Regions from separate parts of the Bradyrhizobium sp. P3_C3 genome, predicted to be linked through region 4. Evidence: predicted binding sites of a transcription regulator. Region 4 holds the regulator's gene; each other region holds the start of a gene.

Region 1 (4,192 bases), on a different contig from region 4:
CGGCACGCGCGCGATCGCCTCGATCGCGAGGTGATAGCGGTCGAGCCCGTTGAGCACGACCATGTCGAATGGCGTCGTCGTGGTGCCTTCCTCGGCGAAGCCGCGCACATGCATTCCGGCATGGTTGGTGCGGTTATAGGTGAGACGGTGGATCAGGTAGGGATAACCGTGATAGGCGAAGATCACGGGCTTGTCTGATGTGAACAGGCTGTCGAAGTCACGGTCGGACAGGCCGTGCGGGTGCTGGTCCTTCGGCTGCAGCGTCATGAGGTCGACGACGTTGACGACGCGGATCTTCAGGTCGGGCAGCGCCTTGCGCAGCAGATCGACGGCGGCGAGCGTCTCCAGTGTCGGCACGTCGCCGGCGCAGGCCATCACGACGTCGGGCTCGCCATCCGCATCCTCCGTGCCAGCCCAGGTCCAGATGCCGATGCCGGCATCGCAATGCGTGGCGGCGTCCTGCATCGATAGCCATTGTGGGGCTGGCTGCTTGCCGGCGACAATGACGTTGATGCGGTCATAAGTGCGCAGGCAGTGATCGGCGATCCACAACAGCGTGTTGGCATCAGGCGGAAAGTAGATGCGGACGATGTCGGCCTTCTTGTTGGCGACGAGATCGACGAAGCCGGGATCCTGATGGCTGAAGCCGTTATGGTCCTGCCGCCAGACATGCGAGGTCAGGAGATAGTTGAGCGAGGCGATCGGTCGCCGCCAGGGCAGATGTCGCGTCACCTTCAGCCATTTGGCGTGCTGGTTGAACATGGAATCGACGATGTGGATGAAGGCCTCGTAGCAGGAGAACAAGCCGTGCCGTCCGGTGAGCAGATAGCCCTCGAGCCAGCCCTGGCAGAGATGTTCGCTCAAAACCTCCATCACGCGGCCGTCCTGTGCGAGATGCACGTCGTAAGGCTCCGTCGGCTCCATCCAGACCCGTTCCGTCGCCTCGAACACGGCGTCGAGCCGGTTTGACGCGGTCTCGTCCGGGCCCATGATGCGGAAGTTGCGCGTCTCGGCGTTGAGGCGGATGACGTCGCGCAAAAATTTGCCGAGCTCACGCGTCGCTTCGCCCGTCACACCGCCCGGCTGCGGCACCTCCACGGCAAAACTGCGGAAGTCCGGCAGCTTCAGCTCCTTCTTCAGCAGGCCGCCATTGGCGTGCGGATTGGCGCCCATGCGCCTGTTACCTTCGGGCGCCAGCGCCTGAAGCTCGGGAACAAGCGCGCCGCTGCCGTCGAACAGCTTTTCGGGCTCGTAGCTGCGCATCCAGTCTTCGAGGATTTTCAGATGTGCCGGGTTCTCGCGACAGCTCGCAACGGGAACCTGATGCGCGCGCCAAAAGCCCTCGACCTTCTTGCCGTCGACCTCCTTCGGGCCGGTCCAGCCCTTCGGGCTGCGCAGCACGATCATCGGCCAACGCGGCCGCTCGACGCTTTGACAGCCGTCGCGGGCATGCTGCTGGATCGAGCGGATGCTGCCGAGCGCGACGTCGAGCGCGTCCGCCATGGCCTGGTGCATCAATTCAGGATCGTCGCCCTCGACGAACAGCGGCTCGTGGCCGAACCCGCGGAACAGGTCGCGGATCTCCGCGTCGCGCATCCGTCCGAGCACGGTCGGGTTCGCGATCTTGTAGCCGTTGAGATGCAGGATCGGCAGCACAGCGCCGTCATGCGCGGGATTGAGGAACTTGTTCGAGTGCCACGACGCCGCGAGCGGGCCGGTTTCGGCCTCGCCATCGCCGACGACGCAGGCGACGACCAGGTCGGGATTGTCGAATGCGGCGCCATAGGCGTGCACCAGCGCGTAGCCGAGCTCGCCGCCTTCGTGGATCGAGCCCGGCGTTTCCGGCGCCGCGTGGCTCGGAATGCCGCCGGGGAAGGAGAACTGCCTGAAAAGTTTTCGCAATCCGTCCGCATCGCGCGCGACGTCAGGATAGATCTCGCTGTAGCTGCCCTCGAGATAGGTGTTGGCCACCATGCCTGGGCCGCCATGGCCGGGACCGCAGATATAGAGCACGCTGACATCGAGCGCGCGGATGACGCGGTTCAGATGGGCGTAGATGAAGTTCAAACCGGGCGTCGTGCCCCAATGGCCGAGCAAGCGCGGCTTGATGTGTTCCGGCCGCAACGGCTCGCGCAGCAGCGGATTGTCGAGCAGATAGATTTGCCCGACAGAGAGGTAGTTCGCGGCGCGCCAATAGCGATCGAGCAGATCGAGGTCGCTGCTCCCTGAGGCCGATTGTCGTTGATTTGTCATGTTCCTGCTGACTTTCACCCAGCGATCGTCACCAACTTTGTTCCGGTGCGATTGATCCCTGTCCGGCATCGAACAGGATCGCCGCGACGGGTGTGTTGCGTGAGGTCAAAGGACCGCGCCCGAAATTTGGGCGGCTACTGTGCATGGGGTTGTTTTTCAGTTTTTTGTTTGTGTTCTTGATTTGTTCCTTTGGCGTGCTATCTTGGCTTCATGAGTCCAGCATCCTCTCATGCTCTCAAGCACCCGCCGGTCACGGCGCCCTCCGAGCCGGCGGGTGCGGACTCTGATTTTCCCGAACTGGCGGTCGCAATCGACAAGCAGCGCAGGCGAGGGCGGGGCGCCCAGTCCAATGCCAGTGGCCGCTTCGAGGCCGAGGCCCGCGTCGCCTTCGACGATGGCTGGCAGAGCCTGGAGGAGCTGCCGCCGTTCAAGACCAGCGTTGGCGTCGACGCCTCGCGCAAGGTGATCACCCGCAACGAATCCCCCGATATCGGCTTCGACCGCTCGATCAATCCCTATCGCGGCTGCGAACACGGCTGTGTCTATTGCTTCGCGCGGCCGACGCACGCCTATCTCGGCCTGTCGCCGGGGCTCGACTTCGAGTCAAAGCTGTTTGCCAAGCCAGATGCGCCTTCGCTGCTCGAGAAGGAGCTGGCCGCGACCGGCTACGAGCCGCGGATGATCGCGATCGGCACCAACACCGATCCGTATCAGCCGATCGAGCGCGAGCGCAAAATCATGCGTGGTATTCTCGAAGTGCTGGAGCGCGCCGGCCATCCGGTCGGCATCGTCACCAAGTCGGCGCTGGTGGTGCGCGACATCGACATTCTCGCGCGGATGGCCAAGCGCAACCTCGCCAAGGTCGCGATCTCGGTCACCTCGCTCGATCCAAAGCTCGCGCGCACCATGGAGCCGCGCGCGGCGACGCCGCCGAAGCGGCTGGAGGCGCTGAAGCAGCTCTCGGAGGCCGGCATTCCCACCACCGTGATGGTTGCGCCCGTGATCCCCGCGCTGAACGATTCCGAGATCGAGCGCATTCTCGATGCCGCCGCCCATGCCGGCGTCAAGGAAGCCTCCTATGTGCTGTTGCGGCTGCCGCTGGAGGTTCGCGATCTCTTCCGCGAATGGCTGATGGCCAATTATCCGGACCGCTACCGCCACGTCTTCACCCTGATCCGCGACATGCGCGGCGGCCGCGATTACGACGCGAAATGGGGCGAGCGGATGAAGGGCACCGGACCGATGGCCTGGACCATCGGCCGCCGCTTCGAGATCGCCTGCGACAGGCTTGGGCTGAACAAGCGGCGCTCCAAGCTGACGACGGATCACTTTGCGAGGCCGGAGCGGAACGGCGATCAGCTCAGCCTGTTCTGATCGGGAAACGGAAGAGGCGTAGCATGAGCCAGGAACTTACCGCGCCGGTGCCGCGGCTCACCGTCATCACACTGGGTGTGAGCGACATTCGTGCCAGCATCGCCTTCTATGACGCGCTCGGCTTCGCGCGTCGGCTGAAGGCGACCGGCGAGGCGGTTGCGTTCTACGATACCGGTGGTCCGGTACTGGCCCTGTTTCACTGGGACAAACTCGCGGCCGACGCCAAGTTACCGGACAATCCGAGGCCAGCGACCTTCCGCGGCATGACGCTCGCCTGGAACTGCGCCACGCGCGACGAGGTCGATGCGGTTCTGGTCTTCGCCGTTGGCAAGGGCGCGGCGCTGCTGAAAGCGGCGCATGAGACCGACTACGGCGGTTATTCCGGCTATTTCGCCGACCCCGACGGCCATCCCTGGGAGGTCGTGGTCGCGCCGGGCATCGAGGTCGGAGAGGACCGGCGGGTGCATCTGGCGGAGTAGGCGGCTGGTCTGAATAACGGGAATTGTCCGGGGTTCCCGGTTGCGCCGGCCGGGCCGCTTGCGCACGATCCCGGCCATGATTCGGG
Region 2 (4,192 bases), on a different contig from region 4:
TTCTGCGACGCCATGATCGCGATCCGGAAGGAGATCGCCGAGGTCGAGGCCGGCCGCTTCAAGATCGAGGCTTCGCCTTTGCGTCACGCCCCGCACACCGTGCACGACATCGCGGACGACGATTGGAATCGCGCCTACACCCGCGCCGAGGGCTGCTTTCCCGACGGCGTCTCGCGCACCGACAAATACTGGTGCCCGGTCGGTCGCGTCGACAACGTCTATGGCGACCGCAACCTGGTGTGCTCGTGCCCGCCGGTGAGCGATTACGCGGAAGCGGCGGAGTAAGGGATCGTAGCTTCGTAGGGTGGGCAAAGCGACTTGTCCGCCGTAGCTCGAAGAGCGAAGGCGGAAGCGTGCCCACCACCTTTATGCGCGTTGGAATATGGTGGGCACGGCGCTTGCGCGCCTTTGCCCACCCTACGTCCCCGAACGCGTATCAAGGGTGCAACGAGCGAACGGTTCTGTCGGTCCCAACGCCACAGCCGTTCGTTGGTCAGAAGCGTTCCGCCCCACCAGCGTCTGATCGGGGTTTGACGGCGGAAATCCTCCCGGCCTTCAAGGACCGCTTCCCCAAATTCGGTGAGCGATAGCCGGCTTCGGCGAAAGGCGGCGTTGCGGCCTCGCGCATCGTGCGGGGCCAGCGTCGCGAGTTTCGGATCGAGACCCGTGATCACCGGCATTGGGCCGGACCCAAGCCCTTCGAGCAGCGGGCCCAATTCCCATTGATCGAACACGCGCGTTTGCAGCGGACCGTCCGGTTGAAACAGCTCCTTGGTACGGTTGTGCCCCCGCGCAATCAGGTCGAGAAGCCGCGCTTCCGTCGTACCTAGTCCGGTGATTGGTGATGGCAGTTCTGCCAGCAATTGTTCCATCGCAGGCTTCAGGAAGGGCAGCCTGGGGAAATCCCTGCCGAGCAATCCGAAACAGAGCTCCGGCGTTGGCGCCCGGTAGGCTTCCCAGGCCATGTTGGCGATCTCGAAGTCGCAGTCCGCGACCTCCAATTCCCGCACCATACGATCGCGAAGCTCTGTGCCGTCCGCTCCGCGCAGATCGAAATTGACACGTCGCAATCTCAGACGATCGGTGATCGATGGATGGGACCGCAAATAATCGAGGATCCAGATCAGTTGCAACTGACTATTGGGCTCAGGGTCGAACCACAGCTCGATGAGATCGACGCCATAGGTCTCGCAAAACCAAATCAGGCCTGTCTCTTTGTGCGCGAGACCGGTCTGAGGCAACCGGCCAACAAGATCGGACCAACGCACCTCCGGATCGCCTCTGACATAGCCTCCCGTCAGGTATTGCTCGAGGTGATGCGAGGTAGGCAGTGGCCCCGAAACGAAGCGAAAGATGAACGGCACGACCATGTCGGCGCGATCCGCATGGGCAAGACCGACGCCGGACGAACTGGTCAGGATCACGCGTTTCATCGCGAACGCCCCACAAAACGAAACGGGCACTGACGACGTCGGCAACTCAACGTCCTCAGCGCCCGCTCCTCGCGAAAGTTCTTCGCGTTAGGCCTTACTCGTCCGCCGGCTCCTCGCCGTCGGCGTCACGCTCCGGTGCACCGGCGAGAATCTGCTCGGCGATCAGGCCGGAGTTCTGGCGGATCGAGGTCTCGATCTTGGCGGTGATGTCGGGGTTGGCTTTCAAAAACGCTTTCGAGTTCTCGCGGCCCTGGCCGAGGCGCTGGCTGTCATAGGAGAACCAGGCGCCGGACTTTTCGACGATGCCGGCCTTGACGCCGAGATCGAGGATCTCGCCCATCTTGGAGACGCCCTCGCCGTACATGATGTCGAATTCGACCTGCTTGAAGGGCGGCGCCAGCTTGTTCTTCACCACCTTGACGCGCGTCGTGTTGCCAACCACTTCGTCCCGCTCCTTGATCGCGCCGATGCGGCGGATGTCGAGACGGACGGAGGCATAGAATTTCAGCGCGTTGCCGCCGGTCGTGGTTTCCGGCGAGCCGTACATCACACCGATCTTCATGCGGATCTGGTTGATGAAGATCACCATGGTGTTGGATTTGTTGATGGAGGCCGTCAGCTTGCGCAGCGCCTGGCTCATCAGACGGGCCTGGAGACCCGGCAGCGCGTCGCCCATCTCGCCCTCGAGCTCGGCCTTCGGCACCAGAGCCGCGACCGAATCGACCACCAGCACGTCTACCGCACCCGAGCGCACCAGCGTGTCGCAGATTTCCAGCGCCTGCTCGCCCGTGTCCGGCTGCGAAATCAGGAGCTCGTCGATGTTGACGCCCAGCTTGCGCGCATAGACCGGGTCGAGCGCGTGCTCGGCGTCGATGAAGGCGCAGATTCCGCCCTTCTTCTGCGCTTCCGCCACCGTGTGCAGCGCCAGCGTGGTCTTGCCCGAGGATTCCGGCCCGTAGATTTCCACGACGCGCCCCTTCGGCAGACCACCGATCCCGAGCGCAATGTCGAGCCCGAGGGAACCCGAGGACACCGCCTCGACATCCATCGACCGGTCGTTCTTGCCGAGCTTCATCACCGAGCCCTTGCCGAACTGGCGCTCGATCTGGGAGAGCGCGGCGGCCAGAGCTTTACTCTTGTCCATGGAAGATCCTTCGACGATACGCAGGGCAGTGTTGGACATTGGGTCGTGCTCCTTATGGCGAGGATTCGCTAGAGGGACAAACGATTGGCGGGGCGGGCCGGCGATAAAAGTAATGTACCCTATTTGTTCCAAGTTCGCAATATGTTCTTTCGCGGATTTTGGTACTGGCCTGTTTCCGGCGACATTGCCCTGGTTTGAAATGACACGTGGCCTGTTTTGTTCTGGGCCAACCATAAGGTGTATTCACGGGCGGAACACGCCGTCATATATTACCGAAATTTCCCGGGTCTGGCACAATCTGCATAGACGCTCGTTCCGATTGAGCGCAGGGTTCCCTCTCAATCGGGGGGTGACACCATGACCGAGCGACTTATTCAGACAGGTATTGTCACCGTAGGCACCGTGAACGCTGGCCTAATCGTCTGGCTGATCCTGATGATTTGAGGCCGCCTCAGTTGGCGGCCTCTTTTCCATCCAGCTTCTCATCGATGTAGGCCCGCGCTCCCTTTGAGGCCGCTCTAGTGGGAGCCATTCCTGCGAAGCGATCTCCTTGCCCGATCCTGGGATAAACAATCCATTCCCATTTTTCTTCGGTGAGTGGCCGGCCATAAAGCCGCCGTCCGGTGCGGTCCTATAGTGGCCCTACTTCGCATCTGCGAGTGGCCGGCATCTAACCGGCGGGTTTTTCTTTGTCCTCGTGCGGCTGCTCGCCACGGTTTTCGGCAGTCTGCTCCGGATCCCCGGGCTTCTTCCCGGCCATGTTCCCAGGATTGAAATGGTACTTGCCGTCCGGATTCTCGCCGGGCTGCTTCTCATTTGGATTTTTATTGTTGTCGTCGGCCATAAGGCTGTTCCTTTAGAGGGAGGAACAACATGCAACAGGGCGGGCAATCCCTTAGTTCCTACCAGTGGCCTACTTTGCAATCCCGAGTGGCCTATTTCGGCAGTACCCGGATGCTGGCCTGGTTTCCGAGCGCGGTGGCCTAGTTTGATTTTCGCGGTGGCCCGATTTGGATTTGAAGAACGGACCGCAAACGAATGTGTTCCGCTAAGCGAACATGAGGTGTAGAGTTCCGTAGAACTTCTGTGCCCCTTGAAAGTTTTAAGCAGAGCGAACTTTGTGACAGGAGGAAGTCATGAAGCGCTTCCGATTCAAACCGGATAGAGTGCTTGGAGAGCGGCTCATCAAGGAAGCCAGACTAGCGCGAGAAAAGGCAGAACAATTGCAGGCGGCCCCAGAGCAAGAGGCTCTTTTGAAGAAGGCCCACGAATCCGATGTCGCCGCCCGCATTGAGGAATGGTTGAAATCATCCGGCTTGCAGCCGCCGAAGTAAGCCCGTCGCGTTGACTCCGCTGGTTCTCGAAACAGCGGGCCAGCGGGCCATGCAAGATCATCTGGTTCAACTTGAGAAGCTGCGGAAGGACGCGGCGGAGTGCGCTCTCATCCGCGACCGACGCCGCTAAGCGCGAACTATTCGACCGCCTCGCAAGTCATCTCACAGTCCTGGCCGACCAAGTTGAAATGGCGATGCTCGAACGGAAGACCGGTTAAGGCCGCCTCAGTTGGCGGCTTCTTTGCCAGCTTCCCGGCGAAGCTTTCGCAAAAGGATTTCGA
Region 3 (4,192 bases), on a different contig from region 4:
CGAGGCCGACGCCCTTCACGATAGCCGCATAATCGTTGCGGGAAAATCCGAGGTCGATCACGAACGGCGCGGTCATCGTGCCGGAGAAGGCATCGGTGAACTTGAACAGCACGACGAAGGCGAGCGCGGCGAGCGCGTCCTTGCGCGACAGGAATTCCGAGAAGGCCCCGATCGCCGCGTGCAGCACGCGCGCGAGCGCCGTCTCGGTTTGTATCGCGGCTTCCGCCTGCACCGATTGCTCGGGCTCGGTCGCGGCCAGCGCGGTGATCGTGCCGATCAGCACCATCGCCGCCATCACCACATAGCCCCACATCCAGGCTGACGCACGCGGAATGCCGGTGCCCTCGAAGCCGGACACGATGAACAGCGCGCCCGCGGTCGAGACCAGCATGCCGATGCGATAGGCCGCGACATAGGAAGCCATTCCGGCAGCCTGCTCGCTCTCCGGCAGGCTCTCGACGCGGAAGGCGTCGACCACGATGTCCTGCGTCGAGGACGTCGTCGCGACCAGCAGCGCGCCGAGCGCGACGTAGAACGGCGAGCGCGCGGGATCGGTCAGCGCCAGCAGCAGGATCGCGATGATCAGCAATAGCTGCGAGAACAGCAGCCAGCCGCGCCGCCGTCCGAACGCGCGCGTGAACAGCGGCACATGCAGCGCATCCACCAGCGGCGCCCACAGGAATTTCAGCGTGTAGGGCGTGCCGACCAGCGCAAACAGCCCGATGGTCTTGAGGTCGACCCCGGCCTCGCGCATCCACACCAGGAGCGTGGAGCCCGACAGCGCCAGCGGCAGCCCGGACGAGAAGCCGAGGAACAGCACGATCAGCACCCGCGGTTGCAGGTACACGGCCAGGCCGTCGCGCCAGGAGGTAGGGGCCGTGTCGGGGCTGGCAGGGGAGGTCGCGTCGGGTGCGGTCATGGAGAGGTGTTAGCAGATTCTGGGGGAAAAGCCTCGTGGTAGCCGGTGAGGCGGGAGACGCCTCAACACCCTCGATGTCATCGTCCGCGAAGGCGGACGATCTAGTAATCACCAGCGTTTCAGTTCAATCACAATTGCCGCAGCGTACTGGATACCCCGCCTTCGCGGGGTATGACAGCATCATGGTGGCCCGGCTATCGCGGGATACAAATCATCCCAATTCGGATTGTGCTGCTCAATCAGTCGGACCTTCCAGGCCCTGTTCCACTTCTTGAGCCGCTTCTCCCGCTTGATCGCATTCTCAGGATCGTCGAACTGCTCAAAATAGACCAGCCTTGCGACGTCATACTTCTCTGTAAAGCTCTCGATGACCTTCGACTTATGCTCCGCCACGCGACGAATGAGGTCGTTTGTCACACCGATGTACAGCGTGCCGCCAATCTTGCTGGCAAGAATATAGACGTAGTAATGGCGTCCGCCCATGCGACCACCCCAACGGTGTCATCGTCCGCGAAGGCGGACGATCCAGTAACTCACCAGCGCCTCGATTCAATCACGGCTGCCGCGGCGTACTGGATGCCCCGCCTTCGCGGGGCATGACAGTGTACTATAACCTCACTCCCCCGCCTGGAGCTTCCTCGGGAACAGCTCCGCGGCTCCCGTTGCCACCAGATGCGGACCCTCCGGCGCATCGGTCTTGCTGAAATCGAGCTCCTCGATCCGCCCGGCGCGCTTCTCGATCTTGTCAGCGGAGATCAGCACTTGCCGCACGTCCTCGTTCGCGTCGGCAAAATGCTTCTGCAATTTCAGCACGCGGTCGCGCAGGCGGCCCAAATCGTCGCCGAGCTTGATCACCTCGGTGCGGATCTGGTCGGCGGCGTCGCGCATGCGCGCGTCCTTCATGATCTGCTGCATCACCTGGATCGCGAGCATCAAGAGCGAGGGCGACACCAGCACGACGCGGGCGCGATAGGCCTTCTGGATCACGTCGTCGAAACCGTCATGGATTTCCGCATAGACGGATTCCGACGGCACGAACATCAGCGCCATCTCCTGGGTCTCGCCAGCGACGAGATATTTGTCGGCGATGTCGCTGACATGCTTCATCACGTCGCCGCGCAGCCGCTGCGTGGCGATGCGCTTCTCCTCGTCGGTGCGCGCATCGTGCAGCGCGGTCATCGCCTCCAGCGGAAACTTTGCGTCGATGCAGAGCGGCCGCTGGTCGGGCAGGAACACCACGCAGTCCGGCCGCTTTCCCGTCGAGAGCGTGAACTGGAACTCGTAGGCGCCCTTCGGCAAGCCGTCCTGGACGATCGCCTCCATCCTTGCCTGGCCGAAGGCGCCGCGCGACTGCTTGTTGGCGAGCACGTCGCGCAGGGTTGTCACCTGCGTGGTGAGGTCGGTGAGGTTCTTGTGCGCGTTGTCGATGATGCCGAGCCGCTCGTGCAGGGCGCGCAGGCTCTCCATCGTGTTGCGGGTCGAGTGTTCCATGGACTGGCCGACCCGATGGGTCACCGAATCCAGCCGCTCGTTGACCGCGCGCGCCATGTCGGCCTGGCGGCCGGCCAGCGCCTGGGTCATGGCGTCGGCTCGGCCGGCAGCTTCGCTCTGGGCGTGCAGCACTTGGCTGAGGCGCTCCTCGAGCTCGTCCGCGCGGATGGCATTGGCCATGGCAAGTTCCGCGCCGCGCCGCCCGGATCGCGCGATCACGACCGCGATCACCACCAGCAGGATGACGACGAGGGCGCCGAAGCCGATCAGCGCATCGATGGTGCGGACCGGCCAGTCGCCAGCCAGGAAAATGATCTCGTTCATGGCGGCCCTTGTAGCCGATTCGACACCCTCCGCGAACGAATAGCGAACGTTTATGGTTGATAGCCCCCTAATTTTTATGGTTAACGAACCCTGAAGTTTTATGGTTAGCGGAGGGTTAACGGAGTTCCTCGCCGCATTGACCGCATCCGGCATGCGGCTTAAATCGCGGCCATGGCCCTCAGAGAAATCATCATCCTGCCCGACAAGCAGCTGCGTCTGGTCTCCAAGCCGATCGAGAAGGTCACGACGGAGATCCGCAAGCTTGCCGACGACATGTTCGAGACCATGTACGACGCGCCCGGCATCGGGCTCGCGGCGATCCAGATCGCGCAGCCCTTGCGGCTGATCACCATGGACCTCGCCAAGCCTGACCCGGACGGCGAGACAAAGCCGGAGCCGCGTGTCTTCATCAACCCTGAAATTATCGCCTCCTCCGAGGATCTGTCGGTCTACGAGGAAGGCTGCCTCTCGATCCCCGAATATTACGAGGAGGTCGAAAGGCCTGCGAAGGTGCGCGTGCGCTTCACCGACCTCGACGGCAAGGTGCACGAGGAGGACGCCGAAGGCCTCTACGCCACCTGCATCCAGCACGAGATCGACCATCTCAACGGCGTGCTGTTCGTCGACTATCTGTCAAAACTCAAGCGCGACCGCGTGATCAAGAAGTTCGAGAAAGCCGCCAAGCGCGCGGAGTAGCCACGTCCTCCGCCGTCATGCCCGGCCTTGTGCCGGGCATCCACGTTCTTTGCCGCCGCGAGTAGCGAGAACGTGGATGGCCGGGACAAGCCCGGCCATGACGAGTAACTTGCTCGTTTCCGAGGATTGTCTCGCCACATGCCCCTCCGCCTCATCTTCATGGGCACGCCCGATTTCTCCGTGCCGACGCTGCTCGAGCTGGTCTCGCATGGCCACGAGATCGCGGCGGTCTATAGCCGTGCGCCCAAGCCCGGCGGACGGCGCGGCCTGCAATTGCAGCCGACCCCGGTCGAGGAAGCGGCGCGAAAACTTGGCGTGCCCGTGCTGACGCCGAAGTCGCTGAAGACGCCCGAAGCGCTCGACGAGTTTCGCGCCTTCGACGCCGATGCCGCCGTCGTCGTCGCCTACGGCATGATCCTGCCGCAGGCGATCCTCGATGCGCCGAAGCTCGGCTGTTACAATCTGCACGCTTCGCTGCTGCCGCGCTGGCGCGGCGCCGCGCCGATCAACCGCGCGATCATGGAAGGCGATGCCGAGAGCGGCGTCATGGTGATGAAGATGGATGTCGGTCTCGACACCGGTGACGTCGCCATGGCCGAGCGCATCGCGATTCCCGACAACATGACCGCGGTCGATCTGCATGACCGCCTCTCCCGGCTCGGCGCCGATCTGATGGTGCGCGCGATGGCCGCGCTCGCCCGCGGCGGGCTCCAGCTCAGGAAGCAGAGCGAGGATGGCGTCACCTACGCCGCCAAGATCGAC
Region 4 (4,192 bases):
GCCGTCGACGAGCCCCATCTCGTGGGAGGTTTCGGCATCGTTGTGCCAGAGCTCGATCGCGCCGACATGGGCCTCGTCGTCGCCGCAGAACAGCACCATGACGGCTTGCAGGAATTCGCCTGAAAACACCGGCACCGCCACGCCGCAGGTCAGCCCGGCGGCGATGGCCTGATCGGTCCGCTTGAAATAGGAATCGGTGAATCTGGTGAGGATCACGGGGTGGCCGCCGGCCCAGGCCTTGCCGGGAAGCCCCTCGTCATATCCGAAGTGCAGATCCTCGCTCACGTCCCTAAACGCGGACAACCCTTCGCCGTAGAGGCCGCCGCCGAATTCCAGCCGCATGCGCGTGCGGTCAGGCACCCAGAGTTCAACGACGCGAATGAAGGTCTTCATCGAACGTGCCCGCCGTCTCAAGCCGCACCAAGCATCGGCCATTTGGCTGCGGAACGGACGTTCAAAATTCAGGCAGGACAGCGCAAACTTCGTGCGGTGGGAGACGCCACGGCTTGGTCCGCCCGATGGAGTTTCGCGGGACACAAACGACACCATCTCGCCGGCCTCGGCCGGCGATGGCGATTTTCAATCCTGGCCCGACCTGCCGGCCGGGAATGGCTGCATCAGCCGATCGGCAGGCGGGTGATGGTTGTCCGGCTGTCGGTGATGGTCTGCGGCTTGTGCTCGCGCTCGCCGAGCGGCTGGGTCACCGGTAGCTGCAGCACGGTCGCACGCTGGCCTTCGACCAGCTGCGTCACCAGCACGGATTTGCCGTCGGGGAATTCGATCGCATCATGATGGCGATCGGGAATGTGCGGATCGATCTTGCCGAACTTGCCGACGCGCGAATTGACGGTGCGCGTCCAGATCCAGCGATTGTCGTAGCGGACGTTGTCGGCGAAGGCGAGCTCCGTCCCCGGGAGCAGGCAGACCGCGACGGTCGGATCGGCCGCGGAGGCAAAGCCGCGCGTCGAGGTGCCGCGGAAGGTTGTCGTGACGATCGTCTCGCCGACTTCGGCGGGACGCGACGCGACGGCATGCAGGCTGTAGTCACACATCGGGTGCTCCTCATGCAGGGATAGCGACCCACGTCTCTTAATCGAGGCGCAGGCCTCTATCAGAGTGGAAATACCAAACGTTCTGCCGGGTTGTAGGCAAATCTACGGCTCGCCGCCGCAGGCCGCAATCACATTAACTTTCCCGAATCCACCAGGAACAAAGCCCGCCCCTTTGCATTGCAGGCGCGTGTCAGCGCCCCGCAGGCGCCGACCAGCCGGAATATTGCCAGCCCGGCCGCGACGGTCGGTCGATGGTGCCGCTGGCCTTGCGGACTTGCTCGCTCACGGCGGTGTCCTTGCGGACATGGGGCCGCGATTGCGCGGCCAAGGCTTGCACGGCCAAGGCTTGTACGTCCAAGGCTTGCGACGCTGATGCTGCGATCAGCGCCACAGCAATTGTGCTCAGAACGATCCGGCGCATGACTTCTCCTCGAACCTGAAGGCCGCGAAGCAGGGCTGCTTCGTGCMGCGTGCCGAGGATTTACCGCTGGAGGAGGGGCCGGATAATCTGCGCGAAACCAGAAAGACTATCCAGCGGAAGCGGACAATCGTCCGCTCCAATCTCGGATCGGCGATGCCGATCGAAAGCGCGCGGGGCGCCCAATAACCGATACCGGCACGTCCGGTATCAATACTTCCGGTACAGCCCGATCAGCTTGCCCTGGATCTTCACCCGGTTGGGCGGCAGAATGCGGACCTCATAGGCCGCATTAGCGGGCTCGAGCGCGATCGAGGCGCCGCGGCGGCGGAAGCGCTTCAGGGTTGCTTCCTCGTCGTCGATCAGCGCCACCACGATATCGCCGGTATCGGCGCTCTCGTTGCGCTGGATCAGCGCCATGTCGCCGTCGAGGATGCCGGCCTCGACCATGGAATCGCCGCGCACTTCGAGCGCGTAATGTTCGCCCGAGCCGAGCATGTCAGGCGGTACGCTGATGGTGTGGCTGCGGGTCTGCAAGGCCTCGATCGGCGTGCCGGCCGCAATGCGGCCCATCACGGGCACCGCGACGGGGCGCTCGCCCTCGTCCGCCGGCGGGCTGGACGTCGTGCGGACCTTGCCGAGATTGCCTTCGATGACGCTCGGCGTGAAGCCGCGGCGGCTGCCGGCGGCGGCCTGAAGCTCGGGCAGCTTGATCACCTCGATGGCGCGGGCGCGGTTGGGCAAGCGCCGGATGAAGCCGCGCTCCTCGAGCGCGGTGATCAGGCGATGGATGCCCGATTTCGAGCGCAGGTCGAGCGCGTCCTTCATCTCATCGAAGGAGGGCGGCACGCCGCTTTCCTTCAGCCGTTCGCTGATGAACCGCAGGAGCTCGTATTGTTTGCGCGTTAACATCTCGACCAAAATCCCCCGGTTGATGTCGTTCGATTCCGAGACGCTGAATTCAGCAGTAAGCCGCTACATTCTCGAAACAAATCATGAACGGACACTATATGTTCGATACATGTTCCGCAACTGCTTAATTTACCGTGAACGCGACAAAGTTCGCGGAACGCACGCGAACGAAGCGCTCAGACGGGCAGCCGCAAGACCTCGCAAGGCGTGCCGGCTTCGGCCTTCGACGCGAATGGCGCGCGCACGAGAAGTGCCTGTGCCGCAGCGAGATTCGCAAGCAGCGAGGAATCCTGGTGATTGACCGGAAGGGCGAGGAGTGTGCCGTCGTCGCGCAGCTCGAGGCATGCGCGCAGGTAATCCTCGCGCTGGTCATTGGCGCCGACATCGCGGCCGAGCACCGCGCGTTCGCGGCGGTGATGAATCATCGAACGGCCCGAAAGCGCGCGAATCAACGGCACCATGAACAGGAAGCCGCAAACGTAGGATGACACGGGATTGCCGGGCAGGCCGATCACGCGCATCGCGCCGAGCCGCCCGTGCATCATCGGCTTGCCCGGCCGCATCGCGATCTTCCAGAACGCCATCGAGATACCTTCGTCCCTCAGCGCCTGCTGGACCAGATCGTGGTCGCCGACAGAGGCGCCGCCGGTCGTGATCAGGATGTCCGCGCCGCTCTCCCGCGCGCGGCCGATGCCGGCCGTGGTGGCCTCCAGCGTATCGGCGGCAACGCCGAGGTCGATGGTATCGGCGCCCTCGCTGCGGGCGAGCGCGTGCAGGGCGTAGCCGTTGGAATAGACGATCTGGCCGTGGCCCGGCGTCGTACCCGGCATCACCAGCTCGTCGCCGGTGGCGAGGATCGCGACCTTCGGGCGTCGCCGGACTGGCAGTTGCGGGTAATTCATGCCGGCGGCGAGCGCGAGGTCGCGATCGGTGAGCCGGGCCCCTTTGCGCAGCAGCACGTCGCCTTCCGAGAAGTCGACGCCGGCGGGGCGGATGTGCCGCCCCGTTACGGCGGCTTCCTTGATGGTGATGCGCTTGCCGTCCGCGATCGTGTCCTCCTGGATCACGACCGCATCAGCGTCATCGGGAACGACACCGCCGGTGAAGATACGCACGGCCTCGCCGGCGCCGATCGATCCCGCAAACGGGCGGCCCGCCGCGACCTCGCCGATCAGGGTGAGCTGGGAGTCGATCTTCGCCGCATCGACCGCGCGCACCGCATAGCCGTCCATTGCCGACATCGCCTGCGGCGGCTGCGTGCGCCGCGCCGCGACATCGCGCGCGAGCACGCGGTGGAAGGCTGCGTCGAGCGCGATCATCTCTTCAGGCAACGGCTCTGCGCCCGCCAGCACCGCGGCGAGCGCGTCGGAAACCGGCATCAGGGCCACGGGTGAAAACTCCTGCTGGGCCCGTTCGGGCAAATCGGCGGCGAGAGTTCTAGCCGAGTGCAGGCGCAGAGGCAAAACAGTGGCCGCGCAGGATGATTTATCCTGCGTCATCCGCTCTGCGATGAAGGGTGAGCATCAAGTCCGCCCCGGCATGATCCAGAAGGCGAGACAGACCGGTACGAGGATGGCCATGGCGAGGACGAGAAAGACGAGAGCCACGGCCAGCATCGGTCAGCCCCCCGGCTGCTTGTACGGACTGACGTCCGGCGCTGCGGGGCCCTGATCCTTGTCAGGCAGCGGGTCGGCCTGGGATTTCAGGTCGGCGGCCTTGCTGATCAGTTTTGCGGAAAGGTCAGAATCCGAGGTGGTTCTGGCGAATTTCATCAGCAGAGAGGCCTGCTTGGTAAGGTAGGTTTTGCCTA

The links. Region 4 encodes LexA, which represses DNA repair genes until DNA is damaged. Its sites were predicted from a motif close to TGTTCNNNNTGTGTTCNG; they were not measured.
Region 1: AC1DW2_RS23985 (PA0069 family radical SAM protein) is a predicted target of LexA. The motif match lies at 2,425-2,442, and genes of this name have one in related genera.
Region 2: recA (recombinase RecA) is a predicted target of LexA. The motif match lies at 2,709-2,726, and genes of this name have one in related genera.
Region 3: AC1DW2_RS42070 (DNA recombination protein RmuC) is a predicted target of LexA. The motif match lies at 2,766-2,783, and genes of this name have one in related genera.

What each region holds. Positions count from the first base shown of each region.
Region 1 covers NZ_JBFUGY010000022.1:24,987-29,178, forward strand. Annotated here, with positions in the region: gene AC1DW2_RS23980 (phosphoketolase family protein) at 1-2,253, opposite strand, end outside; gene AC1DW2_RS23985 (PA0069 family radical SAM protein) at 2,464-3,627, shown strand; gene AC1DW2_RS23990 (VOC family protein) at 3,651-4,106, shown strand; gene AC1DW2_RS23995 (ribonuclease HII) at 4,183-4,192, shown strand, end outside.
Region 2 covers NZ_JBFUGY010000020.1:84,741-88,932, reverse strand. Annotated here, with positions in the region: gene gcvP (aminomethyl-transferring glycine dehydrogenase) at 1-285, shown strand, start outside; gene AC1DW2_RS23025 (hypothetical protein) at 264-1,433, opposite strand; gene recA (recombinase RecA) at 1,528-2,616, opposite strand; gene AC1DW2_RS23015 (hypothetical protein) at 3,248-3,421, opposite strand; gene AC1DW2_RS23010 (hypothetical protein) at 3,714-3,911, shown strand.
Region 3 covers NZ_JBFUGY010000084.1:8,016-12,207, reverse strand. Annotated here, with positions in the region: gene AC1DW2_RS42080 (AmpG family muropeptide MFS transporter) at 1-919, opposite strand, end outside; gene AC1DW2_RS42075 (GIY-YIG nuclease family protein) at 1,100-1,402, opposite strand; gene AC1DW2_RS42070 (DNA recombination protein RmuC) at 1,535-2,734, opposite strand; gene def (peptide deformylase) at 2,906-3,430, shown strand; gene fmt (methionyl-tRNA formyltransferase) at 3,569-4,192, shown strand, end outside.
Region 4 covers NZ_JBFUGY010000011.1:15,412-19,603, forward strand. Annotated here, with positions in the region: gene AC1DW2_RS14405 (GAF domain-containing protein) at 1-393, opposite strand, end outside; gene AC1DW2_RS14410 (hypothetical protein) at 618-1,052, opposite strand; gene AC1DW2_RS14415 (hypothetical protein) at 1,243-1,473, opposite strand; gene lexA (transcriptional repressor LexA) at 1,681-2,382, opposite strand; gene AC1DW2_RS14425 (molybdopterin molybdotransferase MoeA) at 2,559-3,770, opposite strand; gene AC1DW2_RS14430 (hypothetical protein) at 4,002-4,154, opposite strand.